3 regions of the Streptomyces sp. NPDC102406 genome follow, and region 2 is predicted to be linked to each of the others. Evidence: predicted binding sites of a transcription regulator. Region 2 holds the regulator's gene; each other region holds the start of a gene.
What was found. The regulator HrcA, encoded in region 2, represses chaperone genes, less so after heat shock. The targets are predictions, from matches to a motif close to TTNGCACTCNGNNNNNCNGAGTGCNAA.
Positions count from the first base shown of each region.

Region 1: groES (co-chaperone GroES) is a predicted target of HrcA. The motif match lies at 5,361-5,387, and genes of this name have one in related genera.
Region 3: groL (chaperonin GroEL) is a predicted target of HrcA. The motif match lies at 2,663-2,689, and genes of this name have one in related genera.

Region 1 covers NZ_JBIWKP010000001.1:458,808-466,443, forward strand. Annotated here, with positions in the region: gene ACIRF8_RS02290 (hypothetical protein) at 1-57, shown strand, start outside; gene ACIRF8_RS02295 (LCP family protein) at 174-1,169, shown strand; gene ACIRF8_RS02300 (YciI family protein) at 1,361-1,717, shown strand; gene ACIRF8_RS02305 (RNA polymerase sigma factor) at 1,825-3,048, shown strand; gene ACIRF8_RS02310 (methyltransferase domain-containing protein) at 3,061-4,269, opposite strand; gene ACIRF8_RS02315 (polysaccharide deacetylase family protein) at 4,352-5,305, shown strand; gene groES (co-chaperone GroES) at 5,532-5,840, shown strand; gene groL (chaperonin GroEL) at 5,960-7,582, shown strand.
Region 2 covers NZ_JBIWKP010000001.1:1,007,476-1,015,111, reverse strand. Annotated here, with positions in the region: gene ACIRF8_RS04685 (16S rRNA (uracil(1498)-N(3))-methyltransferase) at 1-743, opposite strand, end outside; gene ACIRF8_RS04680 (nitronate monooxygenase) at 740-1,813, opposite strand; gene dnaJ (molecular chaperone DnaJ) at 1,904-3,040, opposite strand; gene hrcA (heat-inducible transcriptional repressor HrcA) at 3,041-4,057, opposite strand; gene ACIRF8_RS04665 (MBL fold metallo-hydrolase) at 4,196-4,963, shown strand; gene ACIRF8_RS04660 (DUF3097 domain-containing protein) at 4,998-5,822, shown strand; gene hemW (radical SAM family heme chaperone HemW) at 5,936-7,168, opposite strand; gene ACIRF8_RS04650 (SpoIIE family protein phosphatase) at 7,196-7,636, opposite strand, start outside.
Region 3 covers NZ_JBIWKP010000001.1:123,704-131,339, reverse strand. Annotated here, with positions in the region: gene ACIRF8_RS00680 (hypothetical protein) at 1-431, shown strand, start outside; gene ACIRF8_RS00675 (hypothetical protein) at 489-767, shown strand; gene groL (chaperonin GroEL) at 874-2,499, opposite strand; gene ACIRF8_RS00665 (cold-shock protein) at 2,798-3,007, opposite strand; gene ACIRF8_RS00660 (ubiquitin-like small modifier protein 1) at 3,439-3,714, opposite strand; gene thrC (threonine synthase) at 3,759-5,069, opposite strand; SAM riboswitch class I at 5,088-5,242, opposite strand; gene ACIRF8_RS00650 (glucosyl-3-phosphoglycerate synthase) at 5,377-6,324, shown strand; gene ACIRF8_RS00645 (trehalose-6-phosphate synthase) at 6,401-7,636, shown strand, end outside.

The sequences.
Region 1 (7,636 bases), 550 kb from region 2:
CCGGGGCCCGAGTTGGTGACGCGGACCGTGCACAGGTGGCGTTTCGAAGCGGTCTGACGCGGTCTGAGAACCGTCTGAGATTTCCGAAAGCGTGGGCCAAGTGGTTTACCGCTGTAATAATTCGGACTTAAGTTCCCCGTGTGACTGAGCAGAAACGGTTCCGTGCGCGTGCGGTGAAGGTGGTGGCGGTCGCCTTCGGCTGTGTCCTCGTGCTCGGCGGAGCGGGCGCGGGGTGGCTCTACTGGCACCTCGACCGCAACATCCACAGCGTCGACATCGACGGCGCCCTCGGCGACGACCGCCCCGCCAGGCCGGTGGCCGCCGCCTCCCCCTCGGCGACCGCGGCCGCGCGCCCGGTCGACACGAGCGTCCTCAACCTCCTGGTCCTGGGCTCCGACTCACGCACCGGCGAGGAGAACAAGGCGCTCGGCGGCGGCGACAGCGGCGGCGCCCGCTCCGACACCGCGATGGTCGTGCACCTGGACGCCGGGCGCACCTCCGCGACGGTGGTGAGCATCCCCCGCGACACCCTCGTCGAACGCCCCTCCTGCCCGACGGAGTCCGGTGGCACGAGCGCGGTCGCGTACGGCGTCATGTTCAACAGCGCCTACGCGCTGGGCGGTCCGGTCTGCGCGGTCAAGACCGTCGAGCACCTCACCGGGGTGCGCATGGACCACTACCTGGAGGTCGACTTCGCGGGGTTCGCGAAGCTGGTGGACGCGCTCGGCGGGGTGGACGTCACCACGGGCGAGGCGATCGACGACGACCTCAGCCACCTCCACCTGGAGGCGGGCGACCACCACCTCGACGGCGCCCAGGCCCTCGCCTTCGCCCGCACCCGGCACGGCGTCGGCGACGGCAGCGACCTGGGGCGCATCAAACTCCAGCAGCAGTTGGTGAAAGCGCTGATGAGCAAGGTCTCCGCCGACGGCCTGCTGACCGACCCGGCCCGCCTCTACACGGTCGCCGACGCGGCCACCGGCAGCCTCACCGCGGACACCGGACTCGACTCCCTCGCCGAACTCACCGGCCTGGCCCGCAGCCTCGGCGACCTGACGGCGGACTCGGTCAGGACGGTCGTGATGCCGGTCGTACGGGCCCCCTCGGACGCGAACCGGGTGGTGGCGGACGAACCGGAGGCGGGAAAGCTGTGGGAGTCGCTGCGCTGACCGCGGGCACGGGCCTGACCTGCTGCAACGCCCGCGCCCTGCGCCGCGTCGAAAAAACTTGGGAAGAATGCGGCGGCCGTGTCGATCCGGCCGCCGCCCGTTCGACGCAGGAGTTGAGAGGCCGGGAACGAACCCCGGCCGACGCGAAGAAGCCCGTTCGCGACGCCCGGCAAGAAACACAGGAGACGACCGTGCCCCGCTACCTGACGATGGTCCGCATCGACGAGCAGAACGCCCCCGCCGAGGGCCCCAGCGAAGGACTCATGCAGCGCATGGGCGCCCTCATCGAGGAGATGACGAAGGCCGGTGTGCTGCTCGACACGGCCGGTCTGACCCCGACCGCGCAGGGCAAGCGCGTGCGCTACGAGAAGGGCGACATCACCGTCACCGACGGCCCCTTCACCGAGTCCAAGGAGGTCATCGGCGGCTACGCGATCATCCAGGCGAAGGACGAGGCCGAGGCCCTCGAATGGACCACCCGGTTCCTCAAGGTCCACGAGGAGCACTGGACGATCACCTCCGAGGTCCGCGAGATCGCCGAGGGCTGAGCGCCCCGGGACCTTGGCGGCGGGTCCTGGGCGGTGTCTGATGGTGGGCTGTGACCGAGCCACCCGCCCACGCCGCCACCACCCGCGCCATCGAGACCGTCTTCCGCATGGAGGCCCCGCGCATCATCGCGGCCGTCACCCGCGTCGTGCGCGACGTCGGCATCGCGGAGGAACTGGCGCAGGACGCGCTGGTCGCCGCCCTGGAGCAGTGGCCGGTGACCGGCGTCCCCGAAAGGCCGGGCGGCTGGCTCACCGCCGTCGCCCGGCGCCGCGCCGTGGACCTGGTGCGGCGCCGCGAGAACTACGCGCGCAAGCTCCAGGAGGTGGGCAGGGCGACGGAGTTCGCGTACGAGGCGCCGGTCGCCGCCGACCCCGACGACATCGACGACGACCTGCTGCGCCTCGTCTTCATGAGCTGCCACCCGGTGCTGTCCGCCGAGTCCCGCGTCGCGCTGACCCTGCGGTTGCTCGGCGGTCTGACCACCGCCGAGACGGCCCGCGCGGTGCTCGCCCCCGAACCGACCGTCGCCCAGCGCATCGTGCGCGCCAAGCGCACCCTCGCCACGCGCAACGTCGCCTTCGAGGTGCCGACGGGCCCCGACCGCGAGGCCCGGCTCGGCTCGGTCCTGGAGGTCATCTACCTCATCTTCAACGAGGGCTACGCGGCCACGGCCGGTGACGACTACCTCCGGCCAGGCCTGTGCGAGGACGCCCTGCGGCTCGCCCGGGTCCTCCAGGCGCTCATGCCGGGCGAGCCCGAAGTGCACGGCCTGGCCGCGCTGTTGGAGCTCCAGTCGTCCCGCGCCGCCGCCCGCACGGGAGCCGACGGTGCGCCCGTCCTGCTCCGGGACCAGAACCGCGGGCGCTGGAACATGCTGCTGATCCGGCGCGGCTTCGCGGCACTGACCCGCGCCGACGCGGTGGCATCCGGTCCGCCCGGCCCGTACGTCCTCCAGGCCGCGATCGCCGCGTGCCACGCCCGCGCCGCTACGTACGAGGAGACCAACTGGGCGCAGATCGCCACCCTTTACGGTCTCCTCGCGGCCCGCGCGCCGTCACCGGTGGTGGAGCTGAACCGGGCGGTGGCCGTGTCGATGGTGGAGGGTCCCGGCGCGGCGCTCGCCCTCGTGGACGCGCTCGCGGGCGAACCGGCGCTGCGGGGCTACCACTTGCTGCCGAGCGTGCGCGGTGACCTGCTGGAACGGCTGGGCCGCACGGCGGAGGCGCGGGCGGAGTACGGGCGCGCGGCCTCCCTGACCCGCAACGAACGCGAGAGACAGTTCCTGCTGGGCCGGTCGCGGCCGGAAGGGGCCCCGCCGTCGGGACCGTGACCCGCGTCCGGCTCAGCGCGCGGGGGAGCCCACCAGCATGGTCGGGGCGCCGCCGACCCGGGTCAGGAACACGGTCGCCGACCGCTTCCCGAACGGCTTCGGCATGACCTTGCGCCGCAACTCCTCCGGCTCGACGGCCGAGCCCCGCTTCTTCACGGTCAGCACCCCGACCTCCCGCTCCCGCAGCAGCGCCTTCAGCTTCTTCACGTTGAACGGGAGGCGGTCGGTGATCTCGTAGGCGGAGGCGTACGGGGTCGGGCGCAGCTCGTCCGCCGTCACGTAGGCGATCGTCTCGTCGATGAGCCCGCCGCCGACCTCCTCGGCGACCTCGGCGACGAGATGGGCGCGGATGACGGCGCCGTCCGGCTCGTACAGGTACCGCCCCACGGCCCGCACCCCGGGGTCCGGCAGCCCGCGCCCGACCAGGCGCCGGGGCCCCGGCAGCAGCGTGGCCCCCATCCGTCCCGGCTCCGTGCCGAACCACAGGACGGCCTCCTTCACGTCCCCGCCGTCCGAGATCCACTCGGCCTCCGCCCCCGGCGGGATCGCCTCGTGCGGAATGCCGGGCGCGATCTTCAGCGCGGCGTGCGGCGCCGAGAGCGCGGCGGAGACGGCCCAGGACAGCGGCGGGGAGTAGTTCTCGGGGTCGAAGATCCGGCCGCGCCCCGCCGAGCGCCGGGCCGGGTCCACGAAGACGGCGTCGTACGCGGCCGTGTCCACCTCGGTGACGTCCGCCTCCCGTACGTCGATGAGGCCGGCGAGCCCGAGCGCCTCGGCGTTGGCCCGCGCCACCGCGCACGTCGCCGGGTCCCGGTCCACGGCGAGGACCGAGATCCCCGCGCGGGCCAGCGCGATCGCGTCGCCGCCGATGCCGCAGCACAGGTCGGCGACGGAGCGGACCCCGAGGGCGCGGAACGACTCGGCGCGGTGGGCGGCCACACTCGTCCGGGTCGCCTGCTCGACCCCGTTCGGCGTGAAGTACATGCGGGCCGCGTCCTCGGGCCCGAACTTCGCCGCCGCCCGCTGCCGCAGCCGCGCCTGGGCGAGCGCCGCCGAGACGAGTTCGGCCGGGTGCTCGCGGCGCAGCCGGGTGGCGAGCGCGAGCTCCCGCGCCGGATCGTGGTCGCGCAACGCGTCGAGCAGGGTCTGCCCCTCGGGGGTGAGGAGGGCGAGGAGGGCGCGGGCGTCAGCGGAGGGGGAGAAGGAGCTCACCCGGACCATTGTGGGCCAGTCGGAGGACGGGCCGCGCACGGCGGCGGTGTCGTCCCCCGATCACGCCCTTGAGCTGCGAGGATCCGGCGCCATGCCACTAGTACGACAAGCTGAGGAAGCCGCTCCGAAGCCGTCTCGCACCCGCCCCGGACGCCGCCGCGCCCTCGGCTCGTACGCCACCGGGCGCGGGACCGGGCGGGTACGGCGCGCGCTCGTCTGCGCGCTGGCCGCCGCCCTGCTCAGCGGTTGCGCACAGTCCGTGGACCCGATCGAACGCATGGGCAGGAAGGCCGCGCAGAAGGTCCGGCACCATGCGGCGGCCGGGCGGGCCGACGCGGCCGGTGGACCCGGAGTGCCGGGCGCCCCTGGCGCCCCGGCCCGCGCCACCACGGTCCCGCCCGTCGACGCCCACCGCCGCTGGGGCCTCGCCGCGCCGTTGGCTCCCGCGCCGGCCCCCCCGGCCCGCCGGATCGTCCGGCCGCGGACCCGGGGCACGCTGCCCCGGGTCGTCGGGCGCGTCCCCACCCGGGACAAGGTCGTCTTCCTCGTCCTCGACGAGAACGCGGACGAAGACCCCCGCTTCGTCGACCTGGTCCGCGATCTGCGCCTGCCGGTCTCGGTGTTCCTCACGCGCGCGGTCGCGGGCCCCGGCCGCGACGGGTTCGGCCGGCTCCGCGCGCTCGGTGCCGGGATCGGGAACCGCACGCTCACCCACCCGTTCCTGCCCGGCCTCGGTCACGTGGGGCAGCACGCCGAGATCTGCGGCCAGCAGGAGCGCCTGAAGGACCGCTTCGGCGTGGCCCCGCGACTGCTCCGCCCGCCCTACGACGCCTACGACGCCGAGACGCTGCGGGCGGCGGGCGACTGCGGCATCGACGCGATCGTCCTGGGGCGGCCCGTCGCCGACACCGGGCGGCTGCGCCCCGGCGACATCGTCCCGGCCGAGGCACACGGCGGCACGACCCTCACCGAGGTGACCGTGCGCCTCCTCCGCCGCGTCCAGGGGCAGGGTCTGACGGTGGGGCGCCTGGAGGACTACCTCTAAGGCGTCCCGTACGCGCCGCCCCGGCGCCCGAAAAGCGCGCCACCTCCGGACGTAATTGGCACTCCGCTTGACCGAGTGCTAATCGCGGTCATAGTCTCGGCCCTGGCACTCCCCACTGGAGAGTGCCAACAGCGACGGGCAGGTCCGGCACCCGCGACGACGGATCCACCTGGTCGCCACCTCAGACTCTTAACCCCGTGAGATCTCCGAAGGGGGAGACCGGATCGTGACGACCGCCAGCTCCAAGGTTGCCATCAAGCCGCTCGAGGACCGCATTGTGGTCCAGCCGCTCGACGCCGAGCAGACCACGGCCTCCGGCCTGGTCATTCCGGACACCGCGAAGGAGAAGCCCCAGGAGGGCGTCGTCCTCGCCGTGGGCCCGGGGCGCTTCGAGAACGGCGAGCGTCTGCCGCTCGACGTGAACACCGGCGACATCGTGCTGTACAGCAAGTACGGCGGCACCGAGGTCAAGTACAACGGCGAGGAGTACCTCGTCCTCTCGGCCCGTGACGTCCTCGCGATCGTCGAGAAGTAACCAAGCCGAGTAGCAGCTTTTGATGTGAATTGCGCCCCTGGCACCCGCGATCGTAAAGAGCCGGGGTCAGGGGCGTGATTCGTTCACCCCTAGTTTTTCGAGAGGGCTGAAACGCTCCCATGCCGAAGATCCTGAAGTTTGACGAGGACGCCCGTCGCGCCCTCGAGCGCGGCGTCAACAAGCTTGCCGACACGGTCAAGGTGACGATCGGCCCCAAGGGCCGCAACGTCGTCATCGACAAGAAGTTCGGCGCGCCCACCATCACCAACGACGGTGTGACCATCGCCCGCGAGGTCGAGGTCGAGGACCCCTACGAGAACCTCGGCGCGCAGCTCGTGAAGGAGGTGGCGACCAAGACCAACGACATCGCGGGTGACGGCACCACCACCGCCACCGTGCTCGCCCAGGCCCTGGTCAAGGAAGGCCTGCGCAACGTTGCCGCCGGTGCCTCCCCGGCCGCCCTGAAGAAGGGCATCGACGCCGCCGTCAAGGCCGTCTCCGAGGACCTGCTCGCCACGGCGCGCCCGATCGACGAGAAGTCCGACATCGCGGCCGTCGCCGGTCTGTCCGCCCAGGACAGCCAGGTCGGCGAGCTCATCGCCGAGGCCATGGACAAGGTCGGCAAGGACGGTGTCATCACCGTCGAGGAGTCCAACACCTTCGGTCTGGAGCTCGACTTCACCGAGGGCATGGCCTTCGACAAGGGCTACCTGTCCCCGTACTTCGTCACCGACCAGGAGCGTATGGAGGCCGTCCTCGACGACCCGTACATCCTGATCCACCAGGGCAAGATCGGCTCCATCCAGGACCTGCTCCCGCTCCTGGAGAAGGTCATCCAGGCCGGCGGCTCCAAGCCCCTCCTCATCATCGCCGAGGACGTCGAGGGCGAGGCCCTGTCGACCCTGGTCGTGAACAAGATCCGCGGCACGTTCAACGCCGTCGCGGTCAAGGCCCCCGGCTTCGGTGACCGCCGCAAGGCGATGCTCCAGGACATGGCCACCCTCACCGGTGCCACCGTCATCGCCGAGGAGGTCGGCCTCAAGCTCGACCAGGCCGGTCTGGACGTGCTCGGCTCCGCGCGCCGCGTGACCATCACCAAGGACGACACCACGATCGTCGACGGTGGCGGCAGCCACGACGAGGTCGTCGGCCGGGTCAACCAGATCAAGGCCGAGATCGAGAACACGGACTCCGACTGGGACCGCGAGAAGCTCCAGGAGCGCCTCGCGAAGCTCGCTGGCGGCGTCTGCGTGATCAAGGTCGGTGCCGCGACCGAGGTCGAGCTCAAGGAGAAGAAGCACCGTCTGGAGGACGCCATCTCCGCGACCCGCGCCGCGGTCGAGGAGGGCATCGTCTCCGGTGGTGGCTCCGCGCTCGTCCACGCCGTCAAGGTGCTTGAGGGCGGCCTCGGCAAGGAGGGCGACGAGGCCACCGGTGTCGCCGTCGTCCGCCGCGCCGCCGTCGAGCCGCTGCGCTGGATCGCCGAGAACGCGGGCCTCGAGGGCTACGTCATCGTCTCCAAGGTCGCCGAGCTCGACAAGGGCTTCGGTTACAACGCCGCGACCGGCGAGTACGGCGACCTGGTCAAGGCCGGCGTCATCGACCCGGTCAAGGTGACGCGCTCCGCGCTGGAGAACGCCGCGTCCATCGCCTCCCTGCTCCTGACGACCGAGACCCTGGTCGTCGAGAAGCCGGCCGAGGAAGAGCCCGAGGCCGGTCACGGCCACGGTCACTCGCACTGACCCGTCGCATTTTCGAGGCCCGGCTCCCCGTCGCGGGGAGCCGGGCCTCGGCGC
Region 2 (7,636 bases):
CCCCAGCGGCCGGTGCGGCCCAGCAGCAGGGCCACCGCCGCCGTCCCCGCCGTCGACGTCCGCAGCACGCTGCGCCCGAGCCGGAACGCCCGGGCCCCGGCCGCCTCGAACACCTCCAGCTCCTGCGGTGACACCCCGCCCTCGGGCCCGACGACCAGCACGATCTCCCCGCTCGTGGGGAGCTTCGCGGAGGCCAGGGCGGCGCTGGGCGCGTCACGGTCCTCGTGCAGCACCACGGCGAGGTCCGCCGCGGCGAGCAGCGCCGCGACCTCCTTCGTGGACGCCGCCTGCGCGATCTCGGGGAAGCGGACCCGGCGCGACTGCTTGCCCGCCTCGCGCGCGGTGGCCCGCCACTTGGCCAGGGCCTTGGTGCCGCGCTCACCGCGCCACTGCGTGATGCACCGCGCGGCGGCCCACGGCACGATCGCGTCGACGCCCGTCTCGGTCATGGTCTCCACGGCGAGTTCACCGCGATCGCCCTTGGGCAGGGCCTGCACCACGGTGATCCGGGGCTGCTCGGGCTCCTCGACGCGGGCCGGTCCGGCCTCGACGACCAGCCGGTCCTTGCCCTCGGCCGCGGTGACGACCGCCTCGCTCCACGCCCCGCGCCCGTCCGTCAGCACCAGGGCCTCCCCGGCCCGCAGCCGCTTCACGGAGACGGCGTGCCGCCCCTCGGCCCCGTCCAGGACGTAGGTGCGGTCGTCCGGCACCGGGCCGTCGACCACGAACACCGGCGCGGTCACGCGGCACCGCCCTGGGCGAGCGCGGCCTTGGCGGCGAGGAGTTCGGCGGCGAGGACCTCGACGAGCTGCCCGGCCGGCAGCTCCCGGGCGAGCCGGTGCCCCTGCCCCGCCCACAACGCCATGGCCTGCGGATCACCGGCCTTGGCGGCGGCCTTGCGGATCGGCGACGTCATGTGGTGCACCTCCGGGTACGCGGCGGGCGCGTACGGCCCGTGCTCGCGCATGAAGCGGTTGACGAGCCCGCGCGCGGGCCGCCCCGAGAAGGCCCGGGTCAGCTCCGTCCGGGTGAACAGCGGATCGGTCATGGCCTGTTTGTGCGGTGCGGGCGCGCCCGACTCGGGTGTCACGAGGAACGCCGTGCCGAGCTGGGCGAGATCGGCCCCGGCGGCGAGCACGGCGGCGATCTGGGCGCCCCGCATGATCCCGCCCGCCGCGATGATGGGCAGCTCCACCGCTTCCCGTACCTGGGCGATCAGCGCGAGGAGGCCGACGCCGCTGCCGTCGGCCTCGGGGTTGTCGCGGTGCGTGCCCTGGTGGCCGCCGGCCTCGATGCCCTGGACGCAGACGGCGTCGGCGCCGGAGCGCCGGGCGGCGAGCGCCTCCTCCACGGTCGTCACGGTGACGGCGGTGCGGGTGCCCACGCCGCGCAGCGCCTCGGTCACCTCGCGCGTGGGGCAGCCGAAGGTGAAGGAGACCAGGGGGACCGGGTCGTCGAGAAGGATGGCGAGCTTGGCGTCGTACCCGTCGTCGCGTCCGCTGTCGGGGTCGCCGAGCCGCGTCTGGTACCACCCGGCCTCACCGGCGAGCTGATGGCGGTAGACGTCGACCGCGGCCGGGTCCGCGTGCTCGGGCTGCGGCATGAACAGGTTGACGCCGAACGGCCGCCCGGTCAGCCCCCGCACCTGCTTGATCTCCTGGTACATCCCGTCGGCCGTCTTGTACCCGGCGGCGAGGAACCCGAGCCCGCCCGACTCGGACACGGCGGCCACGAGTTCGGGGCAGGACGCGCCCCCCGCCATGGGGGCCTGCACGATCGGACAGGGGCAGAGATCGGTCACCGCGGAGGACATACCGGCATCGTGCCACGGAGTCCCCGGACGACCGAATCGCCGCGAAGGGGCCCGGGAAGACCCCGGACCCCTTCGCGGCGACCTACGGGCTCACCGCCCGTTGAACGCGTCCTTCAGCCGTGAGAACAGGCCCTGCTGGCCGGGCTGGAACTGCCCCGTGGGCCGCTCCTCCCCGCGCAGCTTCGCCAGCTCCCGCAACAGCCGCTCCTGCTCGGGGTCGAGCTTCTGCGGCGTCAGCACCTCGACGTGCACGATGAGGTCGCCGCGACCGCCGCCGCGCAGGTGCGTGATGCCGCGCCCGTGCAGCGGGACCGACTGCCCGGACTGGGTGCCGGGCCGGATGTCGACCTCCTCCATGCCGTCGAGCGTCTCCAGCGGCACCTTCGTGCCGAGGGACGCCGCCGTCATCGGGATGGTCACGGTGCAGTGCAGGTCGTCGCCGCGCCGCTGGAAGACGGGGTGCGGCAGCTCGTGGATCTCCACGTACAGGTCACCGGCGGGGCCGCCGCCGGGGCCGACCTCACCCTCGCCCGCGAGCTGGATCCGCGTCCCGTTGTCCACACCGGCCGGGATCTTCACCGTCAGTGTGCGCCGCGACCGGATGCGGCCGTCACCGGCGCACTCGGGGCACGGCGTCGGCACGACGGTGCCGAAGCCCTGGCACTGCGGGCACGGCCGGCTCGTCATGACCTGGCCGAGGAAGGACCGGGTGACCTGCGAGACCTCACCGCGCCCGCGACACATGTCGCAGGTCTGCGCGGAGGTCCCTGGGGCCGCGCCCTCGCCGCTGCACGTCGTGCAGACGACGGCCGTGTCGACCTGGATGTCCTTGGTGGTGCCGAAGGCGGCCTCGTCCAGCTCGATCTCCAGCCGGATCATGGCGTCCTGGCCGCGGCGCGTACGCGACCGGGGGCCACGCTGCGACGCGGTCCCGAAGAACGCGTCCATGATGTCCGAGAAGTTCCCGAAGCCACCGGCTCCGAAGCCGCCCGCGCCGCCCCCGCCGGAACCCGAGAGGGGGTCACCGCCGAGGTCGTAGACCTGCTTCTTCTGCGGGTCGGAGAGCACCTCGTAGGCGGCGTTGATCTCCTTGAACCGCTCCTGCGTCTTCGGGTCCGGATTCACGTCCGGGTGAAGCTCACGGGCCAGCCTGCGGAAGGCCTTCTTGATCTCGTCCTGGGAAGCGTCGCGGCGCACGCCGAGTACGGCGTAGTAGTCCGTGGCCACTTACGACTCCGCCAGGATCTGTCCGACGTAACGTGCCACTGCGCGTACTGCTCCCATCGTTCCCGGGTAATCCATGCGGGTCGGTCCGACCACGCCGAGCTTGGCGACTGCCTCGCCGCCCGAACCGTAGCCGACCGACACGACGGACGTGGAGTTGAGTCCCTCGTGGGCGTTCTCGTGACCGATCCGTACGGCCATGCCCGAATCACCCACCTCACCAAGCAACTTGAGGAGCACGACCTGCTCCTCAAGGGCCTCGAGGACGGGCCGGATGGTGAGGGGAAAGTCATGCCCGAAGCGGGTGAGATTGGCGGTTCCGCCGATCATCAGCCGCTCCTCGGTCTCCTCGACGAGCGTCTCCAGAAGGGTGGAGAGCACCGTCGAGACCGTGCCGCGATCCTCCGTCTCGAAGGCCTCCGGCAGGTCCTGCACCAACTGCGGTACGTCGGTGAACCGGCGCCCCGCCACGCGCGCGTTGAGCCGCGCCCGCAGGTCGGCCAGGGACGCCTCACCGAACGGCGCCGGACAGTCGATCATCCGCTGCTCGACGCGCCCGGTGTCCGTGATCAGGACGAGCATGAGCCGGGCGGGCGCGAGCGCGAGCAGTTCGACATGGCGCACGGTCGACCGCGTGAGGGACGGGTACTGGACGACCGCGACCTGCCGTGTGAGCTGCGCGAGCAGCCGCACGGTACGTCCGACGACGTCGTCGAGGTCGACGGCGCCCTCCAGGAAGTTCTGGATGGCGCGCCGCTCGGGCGCGGTCATCGGCTTCACCGCGGTGAGCTTGTCGACGAAGAGGCGGTACCCCTTGTCGGTGGGGATGCGCCCGGCACTGGTGTGCGGCTGGGCGATGAACCCCTCGTCCTCCAGGGCAGCCATGTCGTTGCGCACCGTCGCCGGTGAGACGCCCAGGCTGTGCCGCTCGGTCAGCGCCTTGGAACCGACCGGCTCCTCGGTGCCGACGTAGTCCTGGACGATGGCGCGCAGCACTTCGAGCCTGCGTTCACTGAGCATCGGCGCACACCTCCAGCAACTGTCCCGCTGCGATCGATCTTTCTCGTTTTGGCACTCGCTGCGCGCGAGTGCCAATCGTCCCCGGCTCAGTGTACGGCCGGTGGGTACGGACCCGGCAAGGCCGCTAGCGTCAGCCCCATGAAAAGCGGGACGAACGCGCGGAGCTCGGCGGGTATCGACTGGAAGTCGGCGTTTTGGGAGGAGCTGGCGCCCCGGGTGGGGCGGGTGCGGCTGCCCGGCTGGGACTGCACGACGGGGCTCGTCGTGGGCGAGGACGCCGCCCTGCTGATCGACACGGGATCCTCACTTCGGGAGGGCGTCCGGCTGCGGCAGGACACCCGTCGCCTCCTGGGCGCGCACGGACGTGTGACGCACGTCGCACTCACCCATCCGCACTTCGACCACGTCTTCGGGACGGCGGCGTTCGCCGGCGTCGAGAGCTACGGGGCCGCGGGCATCGACACCGTGTTCGCGCAGGGCGCCGACGCGCTCCGCGCCGACGCCGTGCGGCACGGCCTCGACCCCGATCTGGCGGCCGAGGCGGCGGACCTCCTCGTCGTCCCGCGCCATCGCGTCTGCGGCGAGCGCACGCTGGACCTGGGCGGCGGCGTCCAGGTGCTGCTCGCCAACGTCGGGCCCGCCCACAGCGGCCACGACCTCGCGGTCCTGGTCTCCGAACCCTCCCCGGGCCCGGAGATCGTCTTCTGCGGCGACCTGGTCGAGGAATCGGGCGAACCCCAGGCGGGACCGGACGCGGCCGGGCGGCGGTGGCCCGCGGCGCTCGACCGGCTGCTCTCCCTCGGCGGCGAGGACGCCTGTTACGTACCGGGGCACGGTTCGACGGTGAATGCGGAGTTCGTCCGCGAGCAACGCGCCACACTGGCGGCCCGCTTCGGCGTGTCGTAGGACCGGCGAGGACGCTTCTCCTATCGTCAGCCGAATGCGCCAGTACACCCCCGACCTCACTCCCCCCTGGAAGCGGAACAAGCCCGCGCCCGAGATCCCGGCCGAGCCGGACCTCGTCGTGGAGGAGGTCAGCACGGGCTTCTGCGGCGCGGTCGTCCGCGTCGAGAAGACGGCGCAGGGCCCGACGGTGACCCTGGAGGACCGCTTCGGCAAGCACCGCGCGTTCCCGATGGAGCCGCGCGGCTTCCTGCTGGAGGGCAAGGTCGTCACGCTGGTACGCCCCGCCACCGGCGGCCCGGTGCGCCCCACCCGCACGGCGTCCGGCTCCCTCGCGGTCCCCGGCGCCCGCGCCCGGGTCGCGCGCGCGGGCCGCATCTACGTGGAGGGCAAGCACGACGCGCAGCTCATCGAGCGGGTCTGGGGCGACGACCTGCGCATCGAGGGTGTGGCGGTGGAGTTCCTTGAGGGTGTCGACGACCTCCCGGCGATCGTGGCGGAGTTCGCCCCGGGCCCCGACGCGCGGCTCGGCGTCCTGGTCGACCATCTGGTCCCGGGTACGAAGGAGTGGCGCATCGCGCAGTCGGTGACGAGCGAGCACGCGCTGGTGGTCGGCCACCCGTACATCGACATCTGGGAGGCGGTGAAGCCGTCCTCGCTCGGCATCGAGTCCTGGCCCCGCGTCCCGCACGGCCAGGACTGGAAGACGGGCGTGTGCCGCGCCCTCGGCTGGCGCGTGGCCAACACCGGCGAGGCGTGGCAGCACATCCTGTCCCGGGTCCACTCCTACCGCGACCTGGAGCCCGAACTCCTGGGCAGGGTCGAGGAGCTGATCGACTTCGTGACGACCCCGGAAGCCTGAGCCCCGAGAAGGACCGCCCCGCCAGGGCCGCGGGGAACCGCGCGAGCAACCACCCACGACCCGCGCGCCGGGACGGGACCGTACCCCCTACGGCGCTGCGGCGGCGGCTCCCCTCAGTCGACCAGGTCCCGGACGACCCCGTCGGCCAGCAACCGCCCCCGCAGGGTCAACACGGCCCGCCCCTCGGCGAACGGCCCAGCCTCCAGCAACCCGTCCCCGACCGCCTTCCGCGCAGCAGCGAGCCCGGCGGGCCGGAGCAACGACAACGGACACCCCTCCCGGAGCCGCAGCTCCAACAGGATCCGCTCGACCCGCCGGTCCTCGTCGGCCAGCACCTCACGCCCCGCCCCGGGTGACGTCCCGGCCGCCAGCGCGGCGGCGTACGCCCCGGGGTGCTTCACGTTCCACCAGCGCACCCCGCCGACGTGGGAGTGGGCTCCGGGCCCTGCGCCCCACCAGTCGGCCCCGCGCCAGTACAGCTCGTTGTGCAGGCAGCGGGCCGCCTCGGACGTCGCCCAGTTCGACACCTCGTACCAGTCGAACCCGGCCGCCGCCATCGCCTCGTCGGCGATCAGATACCGGTCGGCGTGCACGTCGTCGTCGGTCATCGGCACCTCGCCGCGCCGGATCCGCCGGGCGAGCTGCGTGCCCTCCTCGACGATCAGCGCGTACGCGGAGATGTGGTCCGGGCCCGCGGCGAGGGCGGCGTCCAGCGAGGCCCGCCAGTCGTCGTCGCTCTCGCCGGGCGTGCCGTAGATCAGGTCCAGGTTGACGTGCTCGAACCCGGCCGCCCGCGCCTCGGCGACGCACGCCTCGGGGCGTCCGGGCGTGTGCGTACGGTCGAGGATCTTGAGCACGTGCTGCCGGGCGCTCTGCATGCCGAACGAGACCCGGTTGAAGCCGCCGGCCCGCAGCTCCGCCAGATAGGCCGGGTCGACGGACTCCGGGTTCGCCTCGGTGGTCACCTCCGCGTCGTCCGCGAGCCCGAACTCGTCCCGGACCGCCGCCAGCATCGCCACGAGGTCGGAGGCGGCCAGCAGCGTGGGCGTACCGCCGCCGACGAACACGGTCCGCACCGGCCGCGGGTCGTCCCCGAGCACCTTGCGCGCGAGCCGGATCTCCTCGACGAGGGTCCGCGCGTAGTTGTCCCGGGAGGCGAGCACGCCGCCGGAGCCGCGCAGCTCGGTCGCCGTGTACGTGTTGAAGTCGCAGTAGCCGCAGCGCGTGGCGCAGTACGGGACGTGCAGATAGAAACCGAGGGGCCGGTCGGCGGCGCCGGCGAGCGCGGAGGCGGGCAGCGCCCCGTCGTCGGGGACGGGCTCGCCGTCGGGGAGTGCGGAAGGCATGCCCCCATTGTCCCGCCTGCCGAACCGTCACAGCGCCTGGAGGACCAGGAGCGCCAGATCGTCGTCCGGCGGAGCGTCCGCGAAGGCGTGCACCAGACGCCGGATGCGCTCGGCGAGCAACTGCGCGGTCAGTCCCGCGCACCCGGCGAGGGCCTGCGCGAGGCCGTCCCCGTCGTCGAACTGGCGGTGGCCGCAGCGCCGCTCGGTCACGCCGTCCGTGACACACAGCAGGGTGTCGCCGGTCAGCAGCTCGAACGTCTCGCTCGTGTAGTCCGGGTCGTCGACGACGCCGAGCAGCACCTGCGGTGAGGCGGCCGTGGCGACCTCGCCGCCGGGGCGCATCAACAGCGGCAGCGGATGCCCCGCGGAGGCGAGGGTGCAGACGACCCCGACCCCGTTGTCGGCCGGTGTCAGTTCGCCGTAGAGGAGGGAGAGGAAGCGGGAGCTGGAACCTTCCGGCGGGATGCC
Region 3 (7,636 bases), 880 kb from region 2:
TGCTGCTGCTCGCGGCGCTCGGCCGCACCGCGCCCTCGCTCGCGCTGTCCGCCGCCGAGTGCGCGCGGCTCGCGCCGGAGACGGAGCGGTGGTTCACGCGGGGCGCCACCGAGGACGAGCTGACGCAGGCGTTGACGGCCGGGCTGCCCGTGCCGGTCCACAGTCCGGCCGCGTTGATCCGCCGCCGTCTCGTCGACAAGCTGCCGCCACCCGCCCCGCTGGCGACGCGCCCGATCCTGCGCCTGATCGAGTGCACGAAGTGCACGATGCCCGGCCATCCCGAGACGGTGGTGGGCGGCTTCTGCGACGTGTGCCGAGGCGTACGGTCCACGCGCAGGGCGCCCGCCCCCGTACCCCCGGAGATCGTCCGCTCCCGGGTGGCGGAGATGCGCCGGGCGGTGGCGCAGAGCCGGGAGAAGGTACGGAGGTGAGCGCGGCGCCCGCCCGCTCCGCATGCGGCCCGCCGCGCCCTCCCGCATCCTGGGCCCATGGCTGAGAGCACCCTTTCGAAGATCTCCTGGACCGAGTTCCGCCCCGACCGGCGGCGGCTGGTGACCGGCGCCGCGCTGGCCGGTGCGGGCATGCTCGTCGCCGCGGCGGGCGCCGCCGTCCTGACCTACGAGCTGGTCCGCGCGGGCCGCACCTGGACCGGCGGCTGGCAGGTGCCGCCCGCCGAGCTGGCCTCGCGCGCCTTCCACCAGGCGCAGAGCGCGGCGCAGGCCGGCCGCGACGCCTGGACCAGCTACCAGGAATCACCCGTTCGCTAGAGCCCCGCCCAGCGGCAGCAGAAAAACGCCCGAGGGCGGCACCCCCTCGTGAAGAGGAGATACCGCCCTCGGGACGAACAGACCAGCCGAACCGGAGGAATCCGGATCAGAAGTCCATGTCACCGCCCGGCATGCCGCCGCCGGCCGGGGCAGCGCCCGCCTTCTCCGGCTTGTCGGCGATGACGGCCTCGGTGGTGAGGAACAGCGCGGCGATCGACGCGGCGTTCTGGAGCGCGGAGCGCGTCACCTTCGCCGGGTCGATGATGCCCTCGGCGATCATGTCGACGTACTCACCGGTCGCGGCGTTCAGGCCGTGACCGACGGGCAGGTTGCGCACCTTCTCGACGACGACGCCACCCTCGAGACCACCGTTGACGGAGATCTGCTTGAGCGGGGCCTCCAGGGCGAGCTTCACGGCGTTGGCGCCGGTCGCCTCGTCACCTTCGAGCTCCAGCTTCTCGAAGACCGCGGAGGCCTGGAGCAGGGCCACGCCACCACCGGCGACGATGCCCTCCTCGACGGCCGCCTTCGCGTTGCGAACGGCGTCCTCGATGCGGTGCTTGCGCTCCTTGAGCTCGACCTCGGTGGCCGCGCCCGCCTTGATGACGGCGACGCCACCGGCGAGCTTGGCGAGGCGCTCCTGGAGCTTCTCGCGGTCGTAGTCCGAGTCGCTGTTCTCGATCTCGGCACGGATCTGGTTGACGCGGCCCTGGACCTGGTCGCTCTCACCGGAGCCGTCGACGATGGTCGTCTCGTCCTTGGTGATGACGACCTTGCGGGCGCGGCCGAGCAGGTCGAGACCGGCGTTCTCCAGCTTGAGGCCGACCTCCTCGGAGATGACGGTGCCACCGGTGAGGATGGCGATGTCGCCGAGCATGGCCTTGCGGCGGTCACCGAAGCCCGGGGCCTTGACGGCGACGGACTTGAAGGTGCCACGGATCTTGTTGACGACCAGGGTCGACAGGGCCTCGCCCTCGACGTCCTCGGCGATGATCAGCAGCGGCTTGCCGGACTGCATGACCTTCTCGAGCAGCGGAAGGAGGTCCTTCACGTTGCCGATCTTGGAGTTGACGATGAGGATGTACGGGTCGTCGAGCGACGCCTCCATACGCTCCATGTCGGTGGCGAAGTACGCCGAGATGTAGCCCTTGTCGAAGCGCATACCCTCGGTGAGCTCCAGCTCCAGACCGAAGGTCTGGGACTCCTCGACGGTGATGACGCCTTCCTTGCCGACCTTGTCCATCGCCTCGGCGATGAGCTCGCCGATCTGCGTGTCGGCGGCGGAGATGGAGGCCGTGGAAGCGATCTGCTCCTTGGTCTCCACGTCCTTGGCCTGCTCCAGGAGGGCGGCGGAGACGGCCTCGACGGCCTTCTCGATGCCCCGCTTGAGAGCCATCGGGTTGGCACCGGCGGCCACGTTGCGCAGACCCTCGCGCACCAGGGCCTGGGCCAGGACGGTCGCGGTCGTCGTGCCGTCACCGGCGACGTCGTCCGTCTTCTTCGCGACCTCCTTGACCAGCTCGGCGCCGATCTTCTCGTACGGGTCCTCGAGCTCGATCTCCTTGGCGATGGAAACACCATCGTTGGTGATCGTGGGGGCGCCCCACTTCTTCTCGAGGACGACGTTGCGACCCTTGGGGCCCAGGGTCACCTTGACGGCGTCGGCGAGCTGGTTCATGCCGCGCTCGAGGCCGCGCCGTGCCTCCTCGTCGAACGCGATGATCTTGGCCATGTGAAGTGGTCCTCCCGGACGGGGTGGAAACGCAAACGGACCGTGCTGGTGCCCGCGACGGACGGACCTTGAGCCTTGTGGTTCCTTGCCCCACCCGGCTCCCGGACCTCACCGACCCGATCCAAGTTCTGTCACTCTCACCTGGAGAGTGCTAAGCCAATGATTAGCACTCGACCCATGCGAGTGCAAGCGGCTACCACAGATTCGCGGGGGGCGCGCGCAGCACGAAGGGCCCGCGCCCCCGGTGGGGACACGGACCCTGCGTCTCGTACGAAGCCTCAGTCAGTCGCGACGCGCTTCAGCCGGCGGCGGCCAGGCGGACCATGTCGGCCTGCGGCCCCTTCTGGCCCTGCGAGATCTCGAATTCCACTCGCTGACCCTCTTCGAGGGTGCGGTAGCCGTCCATCTGAATCGCGCTGTAGTGGACGAATACATCCGCACCACCGTCGACCGCGATGAAGCCGTACCCCTTCTCCGCGTTGAACCACTTGACGGTGCCCTGAGCCATGCCTAACTCCCCTATTACTGGCCCTTGCACAGACCCGCACTTCGCGGATCCGGGTCAGACCTCACCCCCCCACAAGCGTTGGGGTGTGCGCCGGAACGCGTCGACCGCGGCTGAATGTATCTGCCCAACTGCCGTCTGCAACAGGTCAATCGGACGAGAATTCTGGGCAGCCGCGATCGGGGGAACCGGGCCAACTCACCGGAACCCGGGGCAAGTCGGGCCGGGTAAATGCCATAAAAGGCCCGAAAGGGCGGGGCACTTTGGCTGCTTCTTGTCGCGTCTCGCGCGAGAACTCATATGCGCCCGTCATGCGCCACGGGCGGAAGCGAATCAGCTTTCCCAACTGTACCGCGCTCAACCATGCAGAATTGCCCCCTCCGCTTCTCCGGCGGAGGGGGCAACAAGGAGGACGCGGGGCGGAACGGAAAAGATCAGCCGCCCGCGACGGCGGGAATGATCGAGACCCCGGCGCCGTCCGGCGTCGCCGTCTCCAGGCCCTGCTCGAAGCGGACGTCGTCGTCGTTGACGTAGACGTTGACGAAGCGGCGCAGCTTGCCCTGGTCGTCCAGGACGCGGGCGGCGATCCCGGTGTGGTTCTTCTCCAGGTCGGCGATGACGTCGCCGAGCGTGGCGCCCTCGGCGCTCACCTCGGCCTGCCCGCCGGTGTAGGTACGCAGAATGGTGGGGATCCGGACCTTGACGCTCATGCTGGGTGACTCCTGAGGCTGGGCTGCGTGCGAGTGAGGATGGCTCAGTGGTCCAGGCCGGCGGCCCGGAACGCGTCGAGGGACGGCCGGATCGTCGCCGTGGCCTGCGAGGACTCGGCGACGGCGTCCAGCGTCTTGAGACCGTCACCCGTGTTGAGCACGACGGTCGTGAGCGTCGGGTCGATGAGGCCCGCCTCGATGAGCTTCTTGGTGACGCCGACCGTCACTCCACCGGCCGTCTCCGCGAAGACACCCTCCGTCTGCGCGAGCAGCTTGATCGCCTCGACCACCTGCTCGTCGTCCACGTCCTCCACCGCGCCACCCGTTCGGCGGGCGATATCCAGGACGTACGGCCCGTCGGCCGGGTTGCCGATGGCGAGCGACTTGGCGATGGTGTCCGGCTTCTGCGGGCGCACCACGTCGTGGCCGCCCTTGTAGGCGACGGAGACCGGCGAGCAGCCCTCGGCCTGGGCGCCGAACAGCTTGTAGGGCCTGTCCTCGACGAGGCCGAGCTTGATCAGCTCCTGGAGCCCCTTGTCGATCTTGGTGAACTGGGAGCCGGACGCGATGGGGATGACGAGCTGGTCGGGCAGCCGCCAGCCGAGCTGCTCGCAGATCTCGTAGGCCAGCGTCTTGGAGCCCTCGCCGTAGTACGGGCGCAGGTTCACGTTGACGAAGCCCCAGCCCTCGCCCAGCGGGTCGCCGATCAGCTCGGAGCAGAAGCGGTTCACGTCGTCGTAGTTGCCCTCGATGGCGACGAGGTCACCGCCGTAGACACCGGCCATGACGACCTTGCCCTGCTCCAGGTCGTGCGGGATGAACACGCAGGAGCGGAAGCCCGCGCGGGCGGCGGCGGCGCCCACGGCGCCGGCCAGGTTGCCCGTCGAGGAGCAGGACAGGGTGGTGAAGCCGAAGGCGCGCGCGGCCTCGATGGCCTGGGCGACGACGCGGTCCTTGAAGGAGTGCGTGGGGTTGCCCGAGTCGTCCTTGACGAACAGCTTGCCCGGCTCGACGCCGAGCTCCCGGGCGAGGTTGTCGGCCTTGACCAGCTTGGTCCAGCCGGGGTTCAGGTTCGGCTTCTCGGCGACGTCGGCCGGGACGGGCAGGAGCGGGGCGTAGCGCCAGATGTTGGCCGGGCCCGCCTCGATCCGCGCGCGGAGCGCCTCAGGGTCGCCGACGGGCAGGTCGTAGGCGACTTCCAGGGGGCCGAAACACTCGACGCAGGCGAAGATCGGCCCGAGCTCGAAGGTGGTGCCGCACTCGCGGCAGGAGAGGCCGGACGCGGGGCCCAGGTCGACGGTCTTCGCGGTGGTGCCCGTGGTGGCGACGGCGGTGGCGACGGTCTGTACAGCCATGAGAGGCGAGGCCCTTTCTCCTCATCTTCCTCGCGGCGCATCTCGCCGCGAGACGGATTTGGCACCTTCCCTAGCCGGGAGCCTCGCGGGCGCACTGCGATGCGCGGACGAGACCGGCTGGAGGGTTGCCGGGGCTTCAACGGGCCGTATCCCTCTGCCCCTCTGGATGAGCGGTATTCGATTGTGGGCGGCGGCGACCCCGACATGCGATGGTCACCGACGTTGTTCAAGACTGTAACCGAAGGCCCGGACCCTTGAGATAGTCGTCCGAACCGCGAGATGGATCACATAGGGAAGGACCCTGACCGTGCTGGAAGAGGTCGAGACCTGGCTGAACAGGCGTTCCTGGTCCGTGGCCGACCGCCCGCGGCATCAGCTCGTCGCCGCGAAACGTGCCACAGGACAGCGCGTCAGTGTCGTCCTGCCCGCCCTCGACGAGGAGGCGACGGTCGGTGACATCGTCTCCGTGATCAGGGGCGAGCTGATGACCCCCGCCATGCCGCTCGTCGACGAGGTGGTGGTCCTGGACTCCGGTTCCACGGACCGCACCTCCGAGGTGGCCGCGGCGGCCGGGGCGCGCGTCGTGCACCGCGACAGCGTCCTGCCGCGCATCCCCGCCCTACCCGGCAAGGGCGAGGTGCTGTGGCGGTCGTTGTTCGTCACCTCCGGCGACATCGTGTGCTTCGTGGACGCGGACCTGAAGGAGTTCTCGGCGGACTTCGTCACCGGCATCCTCGGCCCGCTGCTCACCGACCCGGACGTGAGCTTCGTGAAGGCCATGTACGACCGGCCGCTGGGCTCCGCCGCCGGCCAGGGCGGCCGGGTCACCGAGCTGCTGGCCCGCCCGGTCCTGAACATGCACTGGCCGCGCCTGGCCGGGTTCGTGCAGCCGCTGGGCGGGGAGTACGCGGCGCGCAGGTCGCTCCTCGAACGGCTGCCGTTCCCCGTCGGGTACGGCGTCGAGCTCGGGCTGCTCGTGGACGCGCTGCACACCGTGGGCCTGGACGCGCTGGCCCAGGTCGACGTGGGCGTGCGCAAGCACCGGCACCAGGACGGGCAGGCGCTCGGCCGGATGGCGGCGGCGATCTACCGCACGGCGCAGCTCCGGCTGGCCCGCGGCCATCTGGTGCGGCCGGTCCTGACGCAGTTCGAGCGGGGCGACGACGGGTTCGTACCGAGGACGTACACGGTGGACACGGCGGAGCGGCCCCCGATGGCGGAGATCGACGAGTACGCGCGGCGCCGCGTGGCGTAGCCGCGGCGGTACGCCGGACCCCTGACGGAATCCGGCCGTACGTTTGAACCGGGGCGAGCCGGGCTAGCGTGCCCCTATGGCTTCCACGCAAGGTGCTGCTGAGGTTCTCGTCGCGTCCAATCGCGGCCCCGTCTCGTACGTCGTCGAGGACGGTGACGACGGTTCCATCGAGACGAGGCGCGGCGGCGGCGGACTGGTCTCCGCGCTCAGCGTCGTCGAGGACAAACTCTGGGTGTGCGCGGCGCTCTCCGACGGCGACCGCGAGGCGGTACGGCGCGGTGTCGCCGAGCCGGGCGTGCGGATGCTGGACATCGACGCCGCCGTGCACACGGACGCGTACAACGGGATCGCCAACTCGGTGCTGTGGTTCGTGCACCACATGCTGTACCAGACGCCTCTGGAGCCGTCGTTCGGCCCGGAGTTCCGCCGCCAGTGGGCCGCCTACGAGGCGTACAACCGGGCCTTCGCCGAAGCCCTCGCCGAGGAGGCCGCGCCCGGCGCCACCGTCGTCGTGCAGGACTACCACCTGACGCTCGTCCCCGGCATGCTGCGCGAACTGCGCGGCGATCTGCGCATCGGGCACTTCTCGCACACGCCCTGGGCGCCCGTCGACTACTTCCGGATGCTGCCCGACGACATCGCCGAGCAGATCCTCAAGGGCATGCTCGGCGCGGACCGGCTCGGCTTCCTGACCCGCCGCTGGGCGGACGCCTTCACCGACTGCTGTACGCGGATCCTCGGGGGCACGTCGGGGACCCGGATCGGGGTGCACGGGCTCGGTGCGGACGCCGACTTCCTGCGTGAGCGCGCGGGCCGGGAGGACGTCGGGGAGCGGCTGGCCGCACTGCGGGAGCAGGTCGGTGAGGGCCGCAAGGTGATCGTGCGGGTGGACAGGACCGAGCTGTCGAAGAACATCGTGCGGGGCCTGCGCGCCTACGAACTGCTCCTGGAGGACCGGCCCGAGCTGCGCGAGAAGGTCGTGCACGTCGCGTTCGCCTACCCCTCGCGGCAGGACCTCGCCGTGTACCGGGAGTACACCGACGAGGTGTCACGCGTCGCCGAGGCCATCAACGCCCGTTTCGGCACGGAGGGCTGGACGCCGGTCGTGCTGCACGTCAAGGACGATTTCGCGCGCTCGCTGGCGGCGTACCGGCTCGCGGACGTGGCTCTGGTCAACCCGATCCGCGACGGCATGAACCTCGTCGCCAAGGAGGTGCCGGTCGTCTCCGAGGAGGGGTGCGTGCTGGTGCTGTCGCGGGAGGCGGGGGCGTTCGAGGAGCTGGGCGAGGACGCGCTCGTGGTGAACCCGTAC